2 regions of the Yersinia fenwicki genome follow, and region 1 is predicted to be linked to the other one. Evidence: riboswitches for the same ligand, from Rfam matches in the RefSeq annotation. Region 1 holds a riboswitch; the other holds the start of a gene.

Region 1 (3,428 bases):
CCGGCGATTGGTTCTAACTTTGTCCCTTCGATTTTGAGTGTGGTGTTGGTGTTCTGGATCTTATTCAAACTGAAAGCACGTAAATCGGTGCAGATAGACATCAATACTGATACCGACGCGGATATAGATAACCAGCATCCGCAATAGCTTTTCTGTTCATTCATTGCACCCAATAGAAAGGGCAACATCGCGTTGCCCTTTTTTGTCTCGATTCCTGCTGTCCGTCAGTCTCGTTTTTCCAGTAAAACCCCACATTCCATATGATGGGTGTAAGGGAACTGATCAAATAGCGCTAATCGGCTGATTTTATGAGTGTGTTGTAACTGTTCAAGGTTGGCACTCAGGGTTTCTGGATTACAGGAGATATAAAGGATACGTGGATAGGCCTGTACCAGCTTAACAGTTTCATCATCCAACCCACTACGTGGCGGATCGACAAAAATGGTCTCGCAGTTGTAACTACTCAAATCAATACCCTTCAGGCGGTTAAACTCACGCACACCTTGCATAGCCTGGGTAAATTCCTCCGCTGACATCCGGATAATTTGCACATTATCGATATGATTGGCTGCGATATTGTATTGCGCCGCCGCGACTGACGGTTTGGCAATTTCAGTTGCCAATACGCGATCAAAATTACGTGCCAACGCCAGTGAGAAATTACCGTTGCCGCAGTACAACTCTAATAAATCGCCGCTGGCATGTTGAGTGACATCAATCGCCCATTCCAACATATGAATATTCACCGCCGCATTAGGTTGGGTGAAACTATTTTCAACCTGACGATAAATCATGTCGCGCCCGGCGACGGGCAACACTTCGTCGATATGGTCGTGATCCAGCATGATTTTGGTTTTTGACGCTCGGCCAATCAGTTGCAGGTCAAAACCTTGCTCGCGCAATTGGTCACGCAGTTCCAGGGCTTTGTGCTGCCACTCTTCATCTAATGGACGGTGATATAGCAAAGAGGCAATCAGTTTGCCACTTAGGGTCGATAAGTAATCAATCTGGAACAGTTTGCGTCGCAAAATCGGCTCGGCTCTGATGGCCGTCATCAGTGCACTCATTAGACGATTAATTAACAAACTGGCTACCGGGAATTGCTCAACCCTAATTCGCTGCTTAGTCTGTTGGTCAAACATGATGTGGTAAAGGTCGTCTTCATCATGCCAAACACGGAACTCGGCTCTCATGCGGTAATGTTCTGCTGGAGAACGGAATATTTCCGCAGCGGGTGCCTGAAACGGCGACATCATCGCCTGAAGACGGGCAGATTTTTCCGCCAATTGGTGCTCGTAGCCGTCAGTCGGCAGGATGTCAGGAGTCATGTTTCTTCTCGTCTGGACATAATAAAAGAGGAGTATTGCTGCGGATTGTAGGGAAAGTGGCTCTGATGTCCAGTTTTGTTGTATTTATTCCTTGTAACAATAATGGAAGTCTAGACATCTATTTTACTTGATCGTAGCATTGCGTTCCGGCCTCAAGCTGTTACTTAAACACCTAAGAGTTAAAAGGGAATCCGGTGTAAATCCGGAGCTGACGCGCAGCGGTAAGGGGAAGTCACGGCGATAGGTTTCAACCAGACACTGTCCGTAAGGATGGGAAGTCATCGCCCGCTCTGTTTTATTCATAGTCAGATAACAGAGATCCCAAGCCCGAAGACCTGCCGGTATCACGTCGCAATATTCGTGGTCGTCGCGTAATACCGGCCATGGCACTGCGGCATCCGCTATTTGAGTTTGGATGCTCTCTTAATGATCACTAAAAATACAATCACAATTAAAAAATATACGCTGCTCACAGCTCTCTCTATGACAGCATTTTCTGGATGGGCGCAAGGTAATACCACAACCGGCAATAAAGATGAAATGGTGGTTACCGCCAGCCGTTTCAAACAACCTATTTCTACCGTATTGGCTCCTGCCGATGTGGTCACGCGCGATGATATCGACCGCTGGCAGGCGAAAAGTCTTAATGAAGTGATGCGCCGTTTACCGGGGGTGGACATTGCACAATTCGGCGGGGTAGGTCAGGGTTCTTCTATGTATATCCGTGGCACCGAAGCCCGCCATGTCCTGATATTGATCGATGGCATTCCCCTGGCACGTACCGGTATTGTTAACAGCGTTAACCTCGATCAAATCCCTATTTCCTTAGTGCAGCGGGTTGAATATATCCGCGGGCCGCGTTCTGCTGTTTATGGTTCTGGTGCCATTGGTGGCGTTATTAATGTGATTACGCAGACAGACCAGGAAGGCGCGCAGATTAATGCCGGGATCGGCTCTAAAGGCTATCAGCAATATGATGGCAGTGTTCGCCAGCGCTTTGGCGAGACCTTGGCGACGTTAGCAGGCGGGTATCAAACCAGCAACGGATATAACATCAAACCTGACTCACCGAACCCAATCGATAACGACCGTGATGGTTTCCGCAATAAAAACTTCTGGGCAGGGTTGGAGCATCAATTCAACCAAGAGATATCTGGTTTCGTCAGAGGTTATGGTTATACCAACAATTCTGATTACGATATTGGCAGTTTGTCGTCTCCGGCTTATAGCGGCGATGAAGAGCGGCTATATAACCACACTTATGATGCGGGATTGCGTTATGCTTCGGGTGCCTACTCTTCACAATTAATCGGTAGCTATCAGAAATATAAAGATTACAACTTTAGTAGCCAATATGGCCGCTATGGTGTGGCTACCACGCTGGATAATATGGATCAGCGAAATGTGCAATGGGGCAACACTTACAGCTTTGAAAGTGGAACATTGAGCGCGGGCCTTGACTGGCAGCAACAGCGTTTGACCTCATCTAGTCAGACCATCTCTGATACTTATAAGCGGGATAACACTGGTTTATACCTTAGCGGACAGCAGAAAATCGGCAATGTGACATTAGAAGCTTCTGGTCGTGGCGATAAGGATGAGCAATTTGGCTGGCATGAAACATGGCAAACTGCGGCGGGCTGGGAGTTCGTTCCTGACTATCGCGTAACCGTGTCTTATGGCACCGGTTTTCTGGCTCCGTCTCTGGGTCAGCAATATGGTTCGCAGCGCTTTGACATCGTATCCAACAGTGACCTTAAGCCGGAAGAGTCTCGCCAATGGGAAGCGGGTTTGGAAGGGGTCACTGGGCCACTTGACTGGCGTTTGTCCGCTTATCACAACAAAATTGAAAATCTGATTGATTACTCTTTTGATAATTCAACATTCAAAGGGCATTACTACAATGTCAATTCCGCGACCATAAAAGGTGTGGAGTGGACGGGTAATCTCACTACCGGCATATTTACGCACGGAGTCACACTGCAATATATTGACCCGCGTAATGATCTGAATAATGAGGTATTAGCTCGCCGTTCTAAGCAACAGGCGAAGTATCAGTTAGATTGGACGATGTTTAACCTTGATATGGATGTCTCTTAT
Region 2 (3,428 bases), 1.6 Mb from region 1:
CAATAAAATCGCGCAGGATTTTGCTCAGGCTACTGGGCTGGCCGTGGTGGTAGTGAATATTCACGGCGAAGAGATTTCTGATCTTTTTAACTTTACGCCATTTTGTCAGTTGATGCGCCAGGACCCGGTGAACCATCTCCGTTGCCGAATGAGTGATCGTTGCGGGGGCCTTGAAGCTTCAAAGTCCAATGAGCCTTGTATTTATCGCTGCCACGCAGGGTTAACTGATTTTTCTATTCCACTGGTCATTGCCGGCCATTTAGTGGGTTTTGTGTTATGCGGCCAAGTACGGTTGCACTCAGATGTTTATCTGATTGATATCCTTAATGTCGATAATCACTGGCAGCAGAATCCGGCACTGATGGATGAGTTCCACAATGTGCCTGTTATGGATTTTTCACGGGTGATTGCATCGGCAGATTTATTGAAGTTGATTGTTGAGAATTGCCTCAAAAAACATCTCAATTTTGTGGTGATCAACGACAACATGGGCAGCAAAGAACCCGGTAGAATACGACCGGTTCATCCCCATGACAGCAAAATGAAAAAAGCACTGCGTTATATTGATACGCATTTATCGGAAGAACTACGGCTGGAAGAAGTGGCGGCTAAGGTCTATCTCAGCCCGTACTACTTCAGCAAATTGTTTAAAAAATATCAGGGCATCGGATTTAATGCCTGGGTCAATCAGCAGCGGATGGCCAATGCCAGAGAGATGTTACAACACAGCGATTGGAGCATTGCCAGCATTGCCAAGAATCTGGGTTTTTCCCAAACCAGCTATTTCTGCAAAGTGTTCCGTCAGACCTACAACGTGACACCGCAGGTATTTCGCTCACTTTCTTCTGAACGCAGCGAAATGGAATGACAGTTATTGATCTAATATCAATTAGTCATGCGATTCATTCAAGTTTGTCTATTTAAATATCCAGTATGTTATTAAAAGTATAAAATAAATAATAACAATTTTTTTGCTATTTTTTTAAATGGAATTATTCATATAACTTGTTGTTTTTATTTGGTTGTTACTTGATTTGATAGCAATTATTTGTTGTGAGGATACAAAAAAATCACTAGCAAAAAATGAAATTAACCATTTTTTATGAACAGAAAAGCGTATATTAATTTCAAGGAAGTCGATCAGGCTACTAATTAATAAATGCTCTGTTATAACCGTGTAAATAAAGAGATAAATTAAATAACGAAACAATAAATTAAATAACAGAATCTACTGTAATTAAATACTGAAACAGGTATGTCGTGGATAACACGATTGGGAAGGGGGTGTAAATCCCCCGCAGCCCCCGCTGCTGTGATGCTGACGAACCCGCTGAGACCACTGATCCATAGGATTGGGAAGGTAGCGGGGGAGAGTGACGCTAAGCCAGAAGACCAGCCAGATCAGTAAAGAGTTTCAACTCCTTCGGTGGGAAGCGGGTTGTCATCAGATGCGCGCAGCGGTGACGTTGCGCAGATGCACCTTTTTGACACTACATATCCCGCTTGAAATGGCGGGATTTTTTTATGCAATGCTCAGGCAAACAAGCATTTATCATCGCAGGAACCGGCAGCGGCTGTGGTAAAACCACCGTGACGCTGGGTATTTTGCGGGCGCTGATGGCGCGCGGATTGTCGGTGCAGCCGTTCAAAGTGGGGCCGGACTATCTGGATACTGGCTGGCATACTGCCGTCAGTGGTGTGACATCGCGTAATCTTGATGCTTTTATGTTGCCGCCCGACATCCTCAATGGGTTGTATAATCAGCATATGCGCCATGCCGATGTCGCGGTAATTGAAGGTGTCATGGGGTTGTATGACGGCTATGGCACTGACCCCGATTATTGCAGCAGTGCAGCGATGGCGAAGCAGTTGGGCTGCCCGGTTATCTTGCTGGTGGATGGTAAAGCGGTTTCGACATCCATTGCCGCAACGGTACTGGGCTTTAGCCAATTTGACCCCAAGCTGACGATTGCCGGGGTGATTGTTAACCGCGTCAATTCAGAAAATCACTATCAACTTATTCGCCATGCTATCGAACGTTATTGCGGCATTCCGGTTTTGGGCCGCTTGCCGGTCATGGACGATGTTGCCTTGCCATCACGCCATTTGGGGCTGATCCCGGCACAAGAGCGAGGCGGTGCACTATCCAAACAGCCCGATAACTCGCCGCGTTGGCAACAATTGGCCCAGCAGGTCGAAGCCTTTATCGATCTGGACCGATTGCTGACCCTGACTTCATGCACTCAACGCCCTGTTGGAACCCCTCCCGCGTTACCTTCTCAAGCTTTGGCCGACGGGCTGACATTGGCCTTAGCCGAAGATGAAGCTTTCAATTTCTACTATCCCGATAATCTTGACTTGCTGGAGCAAGCTGGCGTTCGCATCCAGCGTTTCAGCCCGCTGCATGACCGCCATCTGCCGGCTTGTCAGATGATTTATCTGGGGGGAGGGTATCCGGAGATCCACAGCCGCGCATTAGCAGAGAATACCGCGATGCATGCGGCGTTACAGCAAGCCCATCGCCAGCAAATCCCGATGTATGCCGAATGTGGCGGCTTGATGTATTTGGGGGATGCTTTAACGGATGAAAGTGGACAGCGCCATCGCATGGTGGGGGTTTTAGCCGGAGAAAGCCGGATGGGAAAACGTCTGACTCGCTTTGGTTACTGTCAGGCCGAGGCCCGCTGCGACACATTACTAGCCGCGTCAGGCGAAATTCTGCGCGGTCATGAGTTCCATTACTCCGATTTTACCAGCCCACTGACCCCCGTTTTCGATAGCAGTAAATGGCGCGATGGTGAAGTTATTCAGCGCTGGCACAGTGGCTATCAAGTGCAACGGACTCAGGCCAGTTATCTGCATATTCACTTTGCCCAGCGGCCCGGATTATTGGATGGCTGGCTGACCGTTGCCCGGAGAGTGCTATGACCCTGAGCGCGTGGTTTGTTGCTTTCCTTCTGGACCATTGGCTCGGAGATCCGCCGCGTTGGCCACATCCGGTGCGCTGGATAGGTAATCTGATCACGCTGTTGCAGCGAGTGATTCGCGCCACGTGTCATAGCGAGCGGGCACTCAAATGGGGGGGGGCGGTGCTGTGGTTACTGGTGGTGGGGATCACCTGGCTCGTCAGCTGGGGATTTTTATGGCTGATGACAGAGATTCATCCGTGGCTAGGCTGGCTGGCACAAGTGTGGATGATTTACACCTTACTAGCCGGACGTTGCTTGAGCGACGCGGCATTAGCGGTTTTTGATGCGCTACAACACGGAACCCTGGCGCAAAGTCGCGAAAAGCTGTCATGGATTGTTGGGCGTGATACTTCGCAATTGGAGAAACCACAAATCACCCGTGCGGTGGTAGAGACCGTGGCCGAAAACAGTGTCGATGGTGTGATTGCGCCGCTGTTTTTCCTGATGCTGGGGGGCGCA

The links. Region 1 has a riboswitch for cobalamin ahead of btuB (TonB-dependent vitamin B12 receptor BtuB). Riboswitches for the same ligand answer to the same signal wherever they lie in the genome.
Positions count from the first base shown of each region.
Region 2: linked by a shared signal. The riboswitch ahead of ACF3VQ_RS13325 (cobyrinate a,c-diamide synthase) and the one ahead of btuB (TonB-dependent vitamin B12 receptor BtuB) in region 1 are both predicted to bind cobalamin.

Region 1 is NZ_CP170755.1:4,499,519-4,502,946, reverse strand. It holds gene ACF3VQ_RS20410 (YijD family membrane protein) at 1-147, shown strand, start outside; gene trmA (tRNA (uridine(54)-C5)-methyltransferase TrmA) at 225-1,328, opposite strand; cobalamin riboswitch at 1,459-1,686, shown strand; gene btuB (TonB-dependent vitamin B12 receptor BtuB) at 1,755-3,428, shown strand, end outside.
Region 2 is NZ_CP170755.1:2,903,937-2,907,364, reverse strand. It holds gene pocR (regulatory protein PocR) at 1-868, shown strand, start outside; cobalamin riboswitch at 1,235-1,416, shown strand; gene ACF3VQ_RS13325 (cobyrinate a,c-diamide synthase) at 1,525-2,928, shown strand; gene cbiB (adenosylcobinamide-phosphate synthase CbiB) at 2,925-3,428, shown strand, end outside.